3 regions of the Streptomyces sp. NPDC015242 genome follow, and region 2 is predicted to be linked to each of the others. Evidence: riboswitches for the same ligand, from Rfam matches in the RefSeq annotation. Region 2 holds a riboswitch; each other region holds the start of a gene.
What was found. Region 2 has a riboswitch for thiamine pyrophosphate ahead of thiO (glycine oxidase ThiO). Riboswitches for the same ligand answer to the same signal wherever they lie in the genome.
Positions count from the first base shown of each region.

Region 1 (5,339 bases), on a different contig from region 2:
CGGACGAAGCTCGCGCCGCGCATCAGCCCCGGCAAGACCCGTGAGGGCCTGCTCGGGGCGGTCTCCTTCGCCATGGCCGTGGGCGCGCTGTGCATGCAGTTCCTCATCGACGACGGCGCCTGGTGGCAGGGCCTGGTCCTGGGCCTCGCGGTCGCGGTCAGCGCCACGCTCGGCGACCTCGGCGAGTCCATGATCAAGCGGGACCTCGGCATCAAGGACATGGGCACGCTGCTGCCGGGGCACGGCGGCATCATGGACCGGCTCGACTCGCTGCTGCCGACGGCTCCGGTCGTCTGGCTGCTGCTGGTCCTCTTCGTCGGCTCCGGCTGAGCCGACCGGTACACGTGAGGCGAGCTCCTGCCCGGTCCCGGGCGGGGGCTCGCCGCCGTTTCCGCGGGTGCCGCCGAGGGCCCCGGGTGGGACGATGCAGATATCCCTCCCCGAGGAGGCCATCGTGTCCGCCATCAAGGAAACCGTCGACGTCGACTGCCGTCCCGAGGACGTCTACGACTACGTCACGAACACCGAGAAGATGCCGGAGTGGCAGCTGAGCGCCGTGTCCGCGGAGCGCCTCGACGAAGGGCCCGTCGGCGTCGGCACCCGGGTCCGCGTCACCCGGCACGTCGGCCGTCGTGTCATGCCGATGACCATGGAGGTCACCGAGTACGACCCGCCGCACAGCTGGGGCATGCGCGGGGTCGACGGCCCGGTCCGCGCCCGGGTGCACGGCGAGGTCGAGCCGTTCGACGAGGGCCGCCGCTCCCACGTCACGATCGCCGTCGACTTCGAGGGCCACGGCGTCGGAAAGGCCCTGGTCCCGCTCGTCGTCCGTCCCCAGGTCCGCAAGGAGCTGCCGCGCAATGAGCGGCTGCTGAAGGAGCGGCTGGAGCACGCGGGCGGATAGGCCGGGGCGCCCGATGCCGCGGGTCACCCGATTTGATCTGCGACACTGGTACAGCCATGCCTAAGCCCGGAGAACTCACTTTCGTAGCCCCGCGCGGAGCCAAGAAGCCGCCGCGGCATCTCGCCGATCTCACTCCTGCCGAGCGCAAGGAGGCCGTCGCTGCTGCCGGGGAGAAGCCGTTTCGCGCCAAGCAGCTCTCGCAGCACTACTTCGCGCGGTACGCGCACGATCCGGAGCAGTGGACCGACATCCCGGCCGGGTCCCGCGAGCGGCTGCGGGAAGCGCTGCTGCCCGAGCTGATGACCGTCGTGCGGCACCTGTCGACCGACCAGGGCACCACGCGCAAGACCCTGTGGCGGCTGTTCGACGGGACGCTCGTCGAGTCCGTGCTGATGCGCTACCCGGACCGGGTGACCATGTGCATCAGCTCGCAGGCCGGATGCGGGATGAACTGCCCGTTCTGCGCGACGGGGCAGGCGGGTCTCGACCGGAACCTGTCCACCGCCGAGATCGTGCACCAGATCGTGGACGGGATGCGCGCCCTCAGGGACGGCGAGGTGCCCGGCGGTCCCGCGCGGCTCAGCAACATCGTCTTCATGGGCATGGGCGAGCCGCTCGCCAACTACAACCGGGTCATCGGGTCCATCCGGCGGCTCACCGACCCCGAGCCCGACGGGCTGGGGCTCTCGCAGCGCGGCATCACCGTCTCGACGGTCGGGCTCGTCCCGGCCATCCACCGGTTCGCCGACGAGGGCTTCAAGTGCCGCCTCGCCATCTCGCTGCACGCCCCGGACGACGAGCTGCGCGACACCCTCGTGCCGGTGAACACGCGCTGGAAGGTGCGCGAGGTGCTGGACGCCGGCTTCGAGTACAGCGCCAAGTCCGGGCGCCGGCTGTCCATCGAGTACGCCCTCATCCGGGACATCAACGACCAGGCCTGGCGCGGCGACCGGCTCGGCCGGATGCTCAAGGGCCGTCCCGTGCACGTCAACCTCATCCCGCTCAACCCGACGCCGGGGTCGAAGTGGACGGCCTCGCGGCCGGAGGACGAGAAGGCGTTCGTGGAGGCCATCGCCGCGCACGGTGTGCCGGTGACGATCCGGGACACCCGTGGTCAGGAGATCGACGGGGCGTGTGGTCAGCTCGCGGCCACCGAACGGTAGTCTGATCGCCGTACCCACACCTTCATATTCCGACAGGGGAGCGCCACAGCGCTGAGAGTGCGGCACGGCCGCAGACCCTCCGAACCTGGCCCAGGTCATTCTGGGTAGGGAGATCGGTCATCACTCGAGCTGTTGCGCCCTGCCCGGGACCTCGGACGTCCCGGGCGGGGCCGCGTCTTCTCCTGGTCACTCCAGGAGGAATCCAGTGATCCACACCATCAAGCGGCTGACGGCGACGGTCGTCGGACTCGGCATGGCCGGCACGCTCGCCGCGTGCGGCTCGTCCGGCGGCGACGAGGCCTCCGGCGACTCCAAGACCGTGACGCTCGTCAGCCACGACTCGTGGGCCGCGTCCAAGGACGTGATCGCGGCGTTCGAGAAGCAGTCCGGCTACAAGGTCCGCGTCCTCGAGGACGGCGACGCCGGGCAGGCCGTGAACAAGGCCATCCTGACCAAGGACAACCCGCAGGGCGACGTCTTCTTCGGCGTCGACAACACCCTGCTGTCCCGCGCCCTCGACAACGGCCTGTTCCAGCCGTACCGGGCGAAGGGCTCGGAGCGGATCAAGGCCGAGTACCGGGCCGATCCGGAGCGGCACCGTGTCACGCCCGTCGACACCGGCGACATCTGCGTCAACTACGACAAGAAGTACTTCGCCGACCGCGACCTGGAACCGCCGCGCAGCTTCGACGACCTGGCCAAGCCCGCGTACAAGAACCTGCTGGTCACCGAGAACGCCTCCGCGTCCTCGCCCGGCCTCGGCTTCCTGCTCGGCACCGTCGCACGGTACGGGGACGACGGCTGGGAGGGCTACTGGCTGAAGCTCAAGGCCAACGGCGTGAAGGTCGTCGACGGTTGGGAGCAGGCCTACAACGAGGAGTTCTCCGGCTCCGCCGGCGGCAGGAAGGCCAAGGGCGACCGGCCGCTCGTCGTGTCGTACGCCTCCTCGCCGCCCGCCGAGGTCCTCTTCGCCGACCCCAGGCCTGGCACCGCCCCGACCGGGGTGGCCGAGGGCACCTGCTTCCGGCAGGTCGAGTACGCCGGTCTGCTGAGCAACGCCCGCAACGCCGAGGGCGGCAAGGCCCTGCTCGACTTCCTGGTCGGCAAGCGGTTCCAGGAGGACATGCCGCTCAACATGTTCGTCTACCCGGTGACGGAGGATGCCCAGGTGCCGCCGGAGTTCGGGAAGTACGGGCCGCAGGCGAAGGCCCCGGAGACCATGGACCCGGCGAAGATCGCCGACCGCCGTGACCAGTGGGTCAAGTCGTGGACCTCGCTCGTCCTCAAGTGACCGGCCGCACGCGGGGCGCGGCGGCGCGGCTCGGTCTGCTGGCCGTGCCCGTCGCGTTCTTCGCGGTCTTCTTCGCCTACCCCGTCGCCGCGATCGTCGCGCGCGGTCTGAAGGCCGACGGGGTGTGGCACCCCGGGCGGATCGCGGAGGTGCTCGCACAGTCCGACGTGCGGCACGTCCTGTGGTTCACCACCTGGCAGGCGCTCGTCTCCACCGCGCTCACCCTGCTGCTCGCGCTCCCCGGCGCGTACGTCTTCGCGCGCCTGGAGTTCCCCGGCAAGCAGGTGCTGCGGGCGGTCGTCACCGTGCCGTTCGTGCTGCCCACGGTCGTCGTCGGCACGGCGTTCCTGGCGCTGGTCGGGCGCGGGGGGCTGCTCGACGAGCTGTGGGGCGTACGGCTGGACACCACCGTGTGGGCGATCCTGCTCGCCCACGTCTTCTTCAACTACGCGGTCGTCGTGCGGACCGTCGGCGGGCTCTGGGCGCAGCTGGACCCGCGGCAGGAAGAGGCCGCGCGGATGCTCGGCGCGTCCCGTGCGCGAGCCTGGCGGCAGGTCACCCTGCCGGCCCTCGCCCCGGCCGTGGCGGCCGCCGCGCTCATGGTTTTCCTGTTCACCTTCACCTCCTTCGGGGTCGTCCAGATCCTCGGCGGGCCCACCTTCTCCACCTTGGAGGTGGAGATCTACCGGCAGACCTCCGAGATCTTCGACCTGTCCACGGCGGCCGTGCTGACGCTGATCCAGTTCGGCGCGGTGGGCGCGATCCTCGCCCTGCACGCCTGGACCGTACGGCGGCGCGAGACCGCGCTGCGGCTGGTGGACCCGTCCGTGACCGCGCGCCGGCCGCGCGGCGCCGGGCAGTGGGCGCTGCTGGGCGGGGTCCTCGCCACCGTCGCCGTCCTGCTCCTGCTGCCGCTCGCCGTGCTGGTGCAGCGGTCCCTGGACGCGCCCGGCCTCGGCTACTACCGGGCGCTGACCCGGGAGGACGGGGGAGTGTTCCTGGTCCCGCCGATCGAGGCGATCGGCAACTCCCTGTCGTACGCGGTCGCCGCCACGCTCATCGCCGTGGTGATCGGCGGGCTGGCCGCCGTCGCGCTGACCCGGCGGGACGCCGGGCGGTTCGTGCGCGGCTTCGACGCGCTGCTGATGCTGCCGCTCGGGGTGTCGGCGGTGACCGTCGGGTTCGGCTTCCTGATCGCCCTCGACGAGCCGCCGCTGGATCTGCGCTCCTCGTGGATCCTGGTGCCGCTCGCGCAGGCGCTGGTCGGGGTGCCGTTCGTGGTGCGGACCATGCTGCCCGTGCTGCGGGCCGTGGACACCCGGCTGCGGGAGGCGGCCGCGGTGCTCGGGGCCTCGCCCTGGCGGGTGTGGCGGGAGGTGGACCTGCCGCTGGTGCGGCGGGCGCTGCTGATCGCGGCCGGGTTCGCCTTCGCGGTGTCGCTCGGGGAGTTCGGGGCGACGGTGTTCATCGCGCGGCCCGACAACCCGACGCTGCCGGTGGCGGTGGCCCGGCTGCTGGGACGGCCCGGGGAGCTCAACTACGGGCAGGCGATGGCCCTGTCGACGATTCTGATGGTGGTGTGCGCGGTGGCGCTGCTGGTGCTGGAGCGGCTGCGCACGGACCGGACGGGGGAGTTCTAGATGCTGCTGAGCCTGGAGGGCGCGACGGTCCGTTTCGGTGGCCGGGCCGCGCTGGACGCCGTCGGTCTCGAGGTCGCCGAGCACGAGATCGTGTGCGTGCTCGGGCCGAGCGGCAGCGGCAAGTCGACGCTGCTGCGGGTGGTGGCCGGGTTGCAGCCACTGGACTCCGGCCGGGTCCTGCTCGACGGGCGTGACCAGGCCGGCGTGCCCGCGCACCGGCGGGGCGTGGGGCTGATGTTCCAGGACCACCAGCTCTTCCCGCAGCGGGACGTGGGCGGGAACGTCGCCTTCGGCCTGCGCATGCACGGGGCGTCCAAGCGGGAACAGGGCGAACGCGTCCG
Region 1 covers NZ_JBIBUF010000002.1:93,930-99,268, reverse strand. Annotated here, with positions in the region: gene ACF07N_RS05880 (phosphatidate cytidylyltransferase) at 1-330, shown strand, start outside; gene ACF07N_RS05875 (SRPBCC family protein) at 455-904, shown strand; gene rlmN (23S rRNA (adenine(2503)-C(2))-methyltransferase RlmN) at 961-2,067, shown strand; TPP riboswitch at 2,092-2,196, shown strand; gene ACF07N_RS05865 (thiamine ABC transporter substrate binding subunit) at 2,321-3,358, shown strand; gene ACF07N_RS05860 (ABC transporter permease) at 3,334-4,998, shown strand; gene ACF07N_RS05855 (ABC transporter ATP-binding protein) at 4,999-5,339, shown strand, end outside.
Region 1: linked by a shared signal. The riboswitch ahead of ACF07N_RS05865 (thiamine ABC transporter substrate binding subunit) and the one ahead of thiO (glycine oxidase ThiO) in region 2 are both predicted to bind thiamine pyrophosphate.

Region 2 (5,339 bases):
GCGATGACCTCCAGCTTGATCAGGTCGGTGCCGAGGGCCTCGCGCGCGAGGCGGGCCGTGAGGACGGCCTCGCCGGCGGTGAAGCAGCCCGCGGTGTTGGGCAGCACCCGGATGCCGAGCCGGTCGAGGACGGACAGCACCGAGCCGTGCACCGAGGGGTTCACGCGGCGCATCGCGACCGTCGTCAGCTCCGTCCCGGACGCCACCAGCGACCGCTCCAGGACGTCGAGGCTGGGCGCTCCGCCCGTGCCCATGATCAGACGGGAGGTGAGGGACAGGTCCCCGAGGACGAACGGGTCGTCGGCCATGGTCAGCCTCCTTGGACGGCGGTCAGGACTTCCACGCGGTCTCCCTCGGCGAGGGGCGTGGACGGCCACTGGGCGCGCGGGACGACGGTCTCGTTGAGGGCGGCGGCCACTCCCGAGGGCGATGCGGTGAGCGACTTCACGACGGTGTCGAGAGCCGTGCCGGGCCGGACGTCCCGGGGCTCGCCGTTGACGGAGATGTTCATGCGGGCTGCTCCGTGAGTGCGGTGGCGGTACTGAAGCGCCGGGGGGTGAAGGGGCGGGCCTCCTCGGGGAGTTCACCCGTGGTCAGGGCGTGCGCCAGGGCGTCGCCGGTCACCGGAGTGAGCAGGACGCCGTTGCGGTGGTGCCCGGTGGCCAGCAGCAGGCCGTCCAGGCCGGCCGGGCCGAGCAGGGGCGCGTTGTCGGGGGAGCCGGGGCGCAGCCCGGCGCGGGTCTCGGTGAGCGGCAGCTCGGTGATGCCCGGGACCAGCTCGTGGGCGTCGCGCAGCAGTTCGTAGACGCCGCCCGCGGTGACGGTGGTGTCCCAGCCCAGTTCCTCGCTGGTCGCCCCGACGACCAGCTCGCCGCTCTCGCGCGGCACCAGGTAGACATGGCTGCCGCGCACCACCGCGCGCACGGTCCGGCTGAGGAACGGCCCGTGCCGCCGCGGCATGGTCAGCCGCAGGACCTGCCCCTTCACGGGCCGTACGGGCGGCAGGACCTCCTGCGGGATCCCGGCCAGGCGTCCGCTCAGACTGCCCCCGGCCAGCACCACCTGCCCGGCGCCCAGCCCGGTCCCGTCGGCCGTGACGGCGCCCGTGGCCCGCTCACCGGTCACGGTGAGCCGCTCGGCCCACACCCGGTGGAAGACCACACCGGCCTGTTCACAGGCGGCGACCAGCGCCCCGGCCAGCCGCCGGGGGTCGATCTGGTGATCGCCGTCCACGCGCAGGCCCCCGCGCACGCCCGGCGCGAGCATCGGCTCCAGACGCCGGCACTCACGCCCCGACAGCCACTGGGAGTCCAGCCCCGACTGCTCCTGCAGGGCGTGCAGCTCGCGCAGATGGGCCCGGTCGTCGGCGTCCAGGGCGACGGCGAGGGTGCCGCAGCGGCGGTAGCCGAGGTCGTGGCCGGTCAGCTCGGTGAGCTCGGCCGCGAAGTCCGGGTAGCGCCGGGCGGAGGCCAGGTTCAGGCCGAGCAGGGTCTGCTCGCCGTAGTGCAGCTCCGTGACGGCGGCCAGCATGCCGGCCGCCACCTGCGCGGCCCCGCCGCCCGGCTCGGGGTCCACCACCGCCGTGGCGAGACCGCGCTGCGCGGCACGCCAGGCCGTGACCAGCCCGATGATCCCGCCCCCGATGACGAGGACGTCTGAGGTTCGCGTGCGCGACATGGGCGTCCAGCCCCTCCCTTCGCCGGCATGACCCGGATCAGGTTCGTACGGTCGGAGGCCGCCAGCCTCCCTCTCAGCCCGGTGCGTCCGGGCTCCCGCGAGTGCTCTGCGCGGACCACCCTAGCCGGACGCCGCGGGGGGCGGTAAGGGAGCCTCCGTGCGCAACCGGCCGCGGCGGCGTCGTACACGGCCCGTTTCCGGGTATGCGCAAGGACGGACCCGGGCGGCGGGACGGGCGCTGTGGAGCAGGTCACGGCGCAGGGGCACTGACTGACGGAATGTCAGTTGACTATGGTGATCAGGTGAGCGAGCAGACGCAGGAACCAGGGTCGTCCGGGCCGGCGCGCGTGGTCGTGGCGGGCGCGGGGATGGCCGGTGTGCAGACCGCGGTCGCGCTGCGCGAGCGGGGCTTTCCCGGCACGGTGCTGCTGATCGGCGCCGAGCCCCACCAGCCCTACGACCGGCCGCCGCTGTCCAAGGCCGTCCTGCTCGGCAAGTCCGAGGGCTCCGCCTTCGACGTCGACTTCGAGGCCCTCGGTATCGAACTGCGGCTCGGCTGCGAGGTGATGGGCGTGCGCCCCGCCGAGCACGAACTGGACACCGAGGACGGGCCCGTGCCCTACGACGTCCTGGTCCTGGCCACCGGCGCCGAACCGGTCCGGCTGCCCGGCACGGAGGGCGTGCCCGGCGTGCACCTGCTGCGCACCCTGGACGACGCCGAGCGGCTGCGGCCGGTGCTCGCCCGCCAGCACGACATCGTGGTCGTCGGCGCGGGCTGGATCGGCGCGGAGTTCGCCACCGCCGCGCGTGAGGCGGGCTGCGCGGTCACGGTCGTGGAGGCCGCGGAACGGCCGCTGGCCGGAGCGCTGCCCGCCGAGGTCGCCGCCCCGATGACCGGCTGGTACGCCGACGCGGGCGTGGAACTGCGCACACACGCGCGCGTGGAGCGCGTCGAGCCCGGAGCGGTGGTGCTCCGGGACGGTACGCGGCTGCCCGCGGGCGCGGTCGTGGTCGGCATCGGCGCGCGCCCGGCGACGTCCTGGCTGGCCGGTTCCGGGATCCGGCTCGGCGACCACGGCGAGGTCCTGGCCGACGAGCACCTGCGCACCTCCCGGCCGGACGTGTACGCCGTCGGCGACTGCGCCTCCTTCCCCTCGGGGCGGTACGGCGAGCGCCTGCTGGTGCACCACTGGGACAACGCGCTCCAGGGACCCCGCACGGTCGCCGCGAACATCGTCGGCCGCGCCACGGGTGAGACATCGGCCGTCTACGATCCCGTCCCGTACTTCTGGTCCGAGCAGTTCGGGCGGTTCGTGCAGTACGCCGGTCACCACGCGGACGCCGACACCACCCTGTGGCGCGGCGACCCGTCCGGCCCGGCCTGGACGGTGTGCTGGCTGCGCGGCGGGCGGATGGTCGCGCTGCTGGCGGTGGGCCGGCCCCGGGATCTGGCGCAGGGCCGCCGGCTGATCGAGTCGGGCGCGCCGATGAACCCGGTGCTGCTGGCGGACCCGGCACGGCCGATGAAGGCGGCCGTGGCGTAGGGCCCGCGAGCCGGTGCGGCCGCCCGGGTGGACCGGGCCGACTTCCGACTGTCGGTGGCGGATGGCAGGCTGGTTCCGTGACCGAGATTGACGCAAAGATCGATGCTCTCGTCCCAGCCTGGCTCACCCTCCCCGACATCGCCGAACAGTTCGGCGTCGAGGTGACGCGCGTGCGGCAGCTGGTCAAGGAGGGCCAGCTCATCGCCGTGCGCCGCGGTGAGAACCGCGCGCTGCACGTCCCCGCGGACTTCATCGACGGGGACAAGGTCGTCAAGGGCCTGTCCGGGACCCTGACGCTCCTGCGGGACGACGGCTTCACGGTCGAAGAGATGCTGGAGTGGCTGTTCACCCCCGACCCCTCCCTGCCCGGCACCCCGGCGCAGGCCCTCCGCGAGAATCGCGGCACGGAGGTGAAGCGCCGCGCCCAGGCGCTCGCGGTCTGACCCGACCCCGACCGAACAACCGTCCGGCACCGCGTGAGCGGGGCCGGACCCGAACAACGCCCGCGTGGGGCCGTGGCCCGTGGGGTCACGGCCAGGGGCGGGCTCGCGCCCGTGCGGGGCCGCCCGTGCGGGGCCGCGCGGGCACGGCCGTCCGGCCGCCGCCGGCCGAGGGGGGCGTAGGGTGCCCGAGGCGTCGTGGCGGACCGGACCTTCCCGCACCGCACACGCACGCACCCGTACGGCACCGACGTACCGCGGGCGCACCCGCGGCACCGACCTCCAGGGGGACGCACCCATGCCCGGCACCGCCGCCACCACCGCCCGCGACCGGCTCGCCGACGCCCGGCTGTACCTGTGCACCGACGCGCGCAGGCGGCAGGGCGATCTCCCGGAGTTCCTGGACGCCGTGCTGGCCGGCGGCGTCGACATCGTGCAGCTGCGGGACAAGGGCATGGAGGCCGCCGAGGAGCTGGAGCACCTGGCGGTCTTCGCCGACGCCTGCGCCCGGCACGGCAAGCTGCTCGCGGTCAACGACCGCGCGGACGTCGCCCACGCCGCCCGCTCCGACGTGCTCCATCTCGGCCAGGGCGACCTGCCGGTCCCCGCGGCCCGCGCGATCCTCGGCGACGACGTCCTGATCGGCCGCTCCACCCACGCCGAGTCCGAGGCCGCGGCGGCCGCCGCGCAGGACGGCGTGGACTACTTCTGCACCGGCCCGTGCTGGCCCACCCCCACCAAGCCGGGCCGCCACGCCCCCGGCCTGGACCTGGTCCGGTACACCGCCGCCCTCGGCACCGACCGCCCCTGGTTCGCCATCGGCGGCATCGACCTGACCACGCTCGGCCAGGTCCTGGAGGCGGGTGCCCGGCGCGTCGTCGTGGTACGGGCGATCACCGAGGCCGACGACCCGGGCGCGGCGGCGGCCGAGTTCGCGAAGCGGCTGCGGGAGCGGTAGCCCGCCCTGCGGTGTCCGGGCCTTCCGGAGAGGACTGTCCGGGCCGGGCCGTCGGTCGGGACCGTCCGGGCGGGACTGTCCGGGCGGGACTGTCCAAGGGGTGGACAACAGACGGACAACAAATGGACAAAGAGGGCAAAACCCCTCGGTCGGTTGGGGGAGCGACCGCCCCTGGCTAACCTGCCGGTATGGCCCTCGGCACCGCATCCATCAGGTCGGACCACGCGCGCACCGTCCGCGACATGCTCGCGACCGGCAAGACGACGTACTCGTTCGAGTTCTACGCCCCGAAGACCCCGAAGGGCGAGCGGATGCTGTGGAACGCGCTGCGGCGGGTCGAGGCCGTGGCGCCCGACTTCGTCTCCGTGACCTACGGCGCCGGCGGCTCAACCCGCGCCGGCACGGTCAAGGCGACCGAGGCGATCGCCTCCGACACCACCCTCACGCCGATCGCCCACCTCACCGCGGTCGACCACTCGGTGGCCGACCTGCGCAACATCATCGGCCAGTACGCCGACGCCGGGATCCGCAACATGCTCGCGCTGCGCGGCGACCCGCCCGGCGACCCGATGGGCGAGTGGGTGCCGCACCCCCGCGGCCTCGCCTACGCCGCCGAGCTCGTCGAACTGATCAAGGCCTCCGGCGACTTCTGCGTCGGGGTCGCCGCCTTCCCGGCGATGCACCCGCGCTCCACCGACTGGGACACCGACGTCCGCCACT
Region 2 covers NZ_JBIBUF010000009.1:19,735-25,073, forward strand. Annotated here, with positions in the region: gene ACF07N_RS28155 (thiazole synthase) at 1-308, opposite strand, end outside; gene thiS (sulfur carrier protein ThiS) at 311-511, opposite strand; gene thiO (glycine oxidase ThiO) at 508-1,677, opposite strand; TPP riboswitch at 1,675-1,786, opposite strand; gene ACF07N_RS28170 (NAD(P)/FAD-dependent oxidoreductase) at 1,980-3,221, shown strand; gene ACF07N_RS28175 (Rv2175c family DNA-binding protein) at 3,299-3,664, shown strand; gene thiE (thiamine phosphate synthase) at 3,960-4,619, shown strand; gene metF (methylenetetrahydrofolate reductase [NAD(P)H]) at 4,808-5,339, shown strand, end outside.

Region 3 (5,339 bases), on a different contig from region 2:
CCAGCGCGGCCAGCGCCGTGGTGACGGGCACCGAGGCGACCAGACCGATCGAACCGACCAGCGTGCGCACGATCTCCTCGGCGACCAGTTCGCTGTTGGCGACCGTCCCCACACCGCTCTGCGCGATCGAGAACAGCAGCAGCAACGGCAGCGCGGCACCCGCGTAGGCGAGGACGAGCGTGTTGACGACCGAGGCGATGTGGTCGCGGCCGATCCGGATGCCCGCCCGGTACAGACCGCGCCAGCCCATCGACGGGTTGGCCTCGTGCAGCTCCCAGACCGCCGAGGTCTGGGTGACCGTCACGTCGTCGAGGACACCGAGTGAGCCGATGATGATGCCGGCGAGCAGCAGACCGCTCATGTCGATCGTCGGGTAGAGCCCGTGGATGAGACCGGTGTTGTCGTCGGTGTTGCCGGTGAGCGCGGCCCAGTCGATGAACACCGAACCGAGGACGCCGATCAGCAGCAGCGACACCAGGGTGCCGAGCACCGCCACGGATGTCCGGGCGGACAGACCGTGACACAGGTACAGGGCGATGAGCATGATGGCGCTGGCGCCGACCACCGCCACGACCAGCGGGTTCGAACCCTGCAGGATCGCGGGCAGGATGAAGAAGTTCAGCACCAGGAAGCTGATGGCCAGTGAGACCAGCGCCATGACACCCTTCAGCCGCCCGACGACCACGACGGCGACCGCGAAGATGCCGGCGAGCAGCGCCAGGGGCATCCGCCGGTTCACGTCCGTGACGGAGTACTGCAGGTCCCTGGGCGCGGACGGCTCGTAGGCGACCACGACCTCCTGGCCCTCGTGCAACTGGCGGGACTGGTCGGGCTGGACGATCTCGGTGAACGTGCGGCCCTTGTCCTTGCCGCTGTCGACCCGGATCGTCGCCCGCTTACAGGTGCCGTTCTCCTGCTGCACCGCGGAGGAGCCTTCGGCGGTGGACGTGTCACCGGTCGGCGGGACGCCCGAGGCGCCCGCCTCCTTGCAGCTGACCTCCACGACCTCGGTGACCGTCGCCTGCTGGGTCTGCCGGTCGAAACCGACGCCGGTGCGCTCGTGCGCCGGGGCGCCGCCCGGCCACAGCACGGCCAGACCGACCAGTACCGCCACGCCGAACGGGATCAGGACCGCCGCGATGACCTTGCGCAGATGCGCCGAGACGGGCGTGGCCGGACCGTGACTGTGTGAGTGGCCGTGTCCACCGCCGGGAGCGGACCCGTGGCCGTGCCCGTGGCCGTCCCCTCCACCGGAGTCGTTCCCGGCACCTCCTCCGGGGCCCTGACCGCCCCCTCCGGAGCCGGGGCCGTGACCGCTGGGGCCCTGACCGCCGCCTCCGGGTCCGGCGCCCTGGCCGGGGGAGCCGGAACCGTATCCGCCTCCGGGGCCGTACTCGCCACGGGAGCCGTACTCGCCTCCGGGGCCGTACTCGCCTGCCGCCCGGTGTCCGCCCTCGGAGCCGTATCCGCCACCGCGGGAGGCGGGGTTCCGGCGACCGTCCTCACCCGGTGCGTAGCCGCCGCTTGCACCCGGTCCGTATCCCTCACGGAACCCGTCACCCGGACGCGGGGCGTAGCCGCCGCCCGTACCGGCTCCGTAGCCGGCCGAAGGGCCGGGCGCCTGCTGAGGGCCGGGCTCGCCACCGCCCGCACCCGCGCGCGCACTCGCACCGGGTCCGTACCCACGGTCCTGCCCCCGGGCAGGACCGTTCCCGGCTCCGGCGGTGGTCTCTCTGCCGCCACCAGGGCCGTCGCCGTGTCCGGCGCCGGATCCGCGGGGCGGTTCGGGCGGGGGGTACGGGGGGCGCTGTGTCGTGGTCACCGCCCGATCATCGCAAGAACGACGGGGGCCCTCTGTTCACCGCGCCAAGATTGCCGCTAGCGTGGAGGCACCTTTTTGTACACGCGGGAGCTCGGAGCACCGGGCTGAGAGGGCGCTGACCTCCGTCCCAGCGATGTTTCACATGAAACATCACCGATGTCGAGTGATGTTTCACACGGAACGTCGGCAGACGGAAGCCGCTGCGTCGACCGCCGAACCTGTTACCGGGTAATGCCGGCGTAGGGAGTAGGTCTCATGACCAACAAGGACGCACGCACGCCTGCCTCCGTTCAGGACGGACAGTCCGAGGAGGCCGGGAAGTCCATCGGCTGGCACAAGGCGTACGTCGAGGGCACCCGCCCCGACCTGCGCGTGCCGGTCCGTCAGGTGCATCTCACCAACGGGCAGTCCGTCACGCTGTACGACACATCAGGCCCGTACACCGATCCGCTCGTCGAGACCGACGTCCGCAGGGGCCTGCCGCCGCTGCGCGAGAACTGGATCATCGCCCGCGGCGACACCGAGGAGTACGCGGGCCGCCCCGTCCGCCCCGAGGACGACGGCATCAAGCACACCTCGCCCCGCGGGGGTCTGCGCAACCTCGACGCCGTCTTCCCCGGACGGCCGCGCCAGCCGCGCCGCAGCCGGGACGGCAAGGCCGTCACCCAGCTCGCGTACGCCCGGCGCGGCGAGATCACGCCCGAGATGGAGTACGTGGCCATCCGGGAGAACGTGGCGCCCGAAGTCGTGCGCGACGAGATCGCGGCGGGCCGGGCGGTGCTCCCGGCCAACGTCAACCACCCCGAGATCGAGCCGATGATCATCGGCAAGCGGTTCCTGGTGAAGGTCAACGCCAACATCGGCAACTCGGCCGTGACGTCCTCCATCGAGGAGGAGGTCGAGAAGATGACCTGGGCGACCCGCTGGGGCGCCGACACGGTCATGGACCTGTCCACCGGCCGCAACATCCACACCACGCGCGAGTGGGTGCTGCGCAACTCCCCCGTCCCCATCGGGACCGTGCCGCTCTACCAGGCCCTGGAGAAGGTCGACGGCCGGGCCGAGGAACTGACCTGGGAGATCTACAAGGACACGGTCATCGAACAGGCCGAGCAGGGCGTGGACTACATGACGGTCCACGCAGGCGTGCGCCTGGCGTACGTACCGCTGACGGCGAACCGCAAGACCGGCATCGTCTCCCGCGGCGGCTCGATCATGGCCGCGTGGTGCCTCGCCCACCACAAGGAGTCGTTCCTCTACGAGAACTTCGAGGAGCTCTGCGAGATCCTCGCCGCGTACGACGTCACGTACTCCTTGGGCGACGGCCTGCGCCCCGGCTCGATCGCGGACGCCAACGACGAGGCTCAGTTCGCGGAGTTGAGGACGCTCGGGGAACTCAACCGGATAGCGAAGCGTTTCGGCGTACAGACCATGATCGAGGGCCCGGGCCATGTCCCGATGCACAAGATCAAGGAGAACATCGACCTTCAGCAGGAGATCTGCGATGAAGCTCCGTTCTATACGCTCGGCCCGCTGACCACGGACGTCGCCCCGGCGTACGACCACATCACGTCCGGCATCGGTGCCGCGATGATCGCCTGGTGGGGCACGGCGATGCTGTGCTACGTCACGCCCAAGGAGCACCTGGGCCTGCCGAACCGCGACGACGTCAAGACCGGCGTCATCACCTACAAGATCGCCGCGCACGCGGCCGACCTGGCCAAGGGACACCCGGGCGCGCAGGAGTGGGACGACGCGCTGTCCGACGCCCGCTTCGAGTTCCGGTGGGAGGACCAGTTCAACCTGGCCCTCGACCCGGACACGGCGCGGGAGTTCCACGACGAGACCCTGCCGGCGGAGCCCGCCAAGACGGCCCACTTCTGCTCGATGTGCGGCCCGAAGTTCTGCAGCATGAAGATCTCCCAGGACATCCGCCGCGAGCACGGCGGCAGCCGGGCCGAGATCGAGGAGGGCATGGCGCAGAAGTCGAAGGAGTTCGCGGCGAGCGGGAACCGGGTTTATCTGCCGCTGGCTGATTAGTCGGAGCCGGGTGGGACGGCCCGCGGCTCGTGCAGTCGTGGGCCGTTCTGTCCGCTGGAAGGCACTGACCTGCCTACGTGCTTTCGCAGAGCTCCTGTCGACGGGGCCGGACGACGACGTCGGTCCGATGGTCGTGGATCGCGGCGATTCCTATGCCGATTTCTGGATTTCGGCGCCATCTAGTCGCCGGTTCCCAGATAGAGCCTCGCCAGATGGGGCAGCCGCTGATGCATTTCACGCGCGTCGTCGAAGTCGAAGTCTCCCCCCATGTCTTCTGCATCGGTGTCCTGATGAGCAACTGGCTGGTACCTGGCCCAAGCCTCGTAGAAGGCATCCGGGTTTCCCGTAAGGCGTTCGAATGCGCCGACGGCGGCGTAGTTCACTTCCTCGTAGAACAGTGCCTCGTCGCGGTGGGCGCTCGCGGCTGCGATGACAGTGGGGTGCTCGGCGAGGTTGTCCGGATCGAGAGCCGTACGCTCGTACCAGCCTTGGCCCAGCGCGATCACTCCTGCTCGGAAGTCCATGAAGCTGTCGTCGGAGCAGCCGCCGCCGATGAGGTACGCCGCCGCCCAGACGTCCCAGCGGTACAGAGCGTCGTGTACCTCATCGAACCGTTCGGCGTACTCCAGGACCTCCTGCGGAGGGTTACCGGCGAGCAGTTCCACCAGGGCCTCATGGAAGGGCACGTCAGAGCTGGCGGCCGACGAACGCGCGGACTCGATGATGTTCCAGAACCGGTCAGTCTTCATGGTGGTGCACTGTGCCAGCCGCGTACGACAACCGGGCGGCGCGATTCCGGTCTGGACTTGTCCAGCATGAAGAGACATCCGCCGCGAGCACGGCGGCAGCCGGGCCGAGATCGAGGAGGGCATGGCGCAGAAGTCGAAGGAGTTCGCGGCGAGCGGGAACCGCGTGTACCTGCCGATCGCGGACTGACCGGCCGACGGCCGCCGACCGGGTCTCGACTGCGCCAGGGTTGGGACTCGGCTGCACGGCGCCGGCCTGCCCGGGTGCTCGGCTTGCGCTCCCTGAGCTCGCCCTGCAGGGGGAGCGCAAGCCGGCGGCTGCTGGGCCGCAGCACCCCCGGCCGGACAGCACCGATCGGCTACTCCGGCTGGTGTTCCGGCCCTCCGAAGTCCGGGCTCGTGTAGTCCGGGCTGCTGAAGCTCGGCCGCGAGCCGCGGCCGCCGTCGTCCGGACTGGTGAAACCCGGGCGGTCGTAGCCGAGGTGCGGCATGCGGCTGACCGGGGCGGGCGTCGACGTGGGGTGCAGCGCGGCGGCCGCGCCCGGGTCGGCGAGCGCCTCCCGCAGGAAGGGCAGGATGCCGCGCTCCAGCAGGGCCGCCCGCCAGGCCTCTCTGGCCCGCTCCACCTCCCTGCGCAGTTCGCCGTAGGGACCGGCGTCGGCCGTCGGCTTGTTGCGCAGCGCGGTGAGCAGCAGCCCCACCGCGGCGACCAGGATCGCCACCGCGGTCAC
Region 3 covers NZ_JBIBUF010000004.1:193,095-198,433, reverse strand. Annotated here, with positions in the region: gene ACF07N_RS15515 (YibE/F family protein) at 1-1,114, opposite strand, end outside; TPP riboswitch at 1,896-2,085, shown strand; gene thiC (phosphomethylpyrimidine synthase ThiC) at 2,078-3,862, shown strand; gene ACF07N_RS15505 (DUF4240 domain-containing protein) at 4,042-4,611, opposite strand; partial or broken gene ACF07N_RS15500 (thiamine biosynthesis protein ThiC) at 4,682-4,798, shown strand; gene ACF07N_RS15495 (hypothetical protein) at 4,968-5,339, opposite strand, start outside.
Region 3: linked by a shared signal. The riboswitch ahead of thiC (phosphomethylpyrimidine synthase ThiC) and the one ahead of thiO (glycine oxidase ThiO) in region 2 are both predicted to bind thiamine pyrophosphate.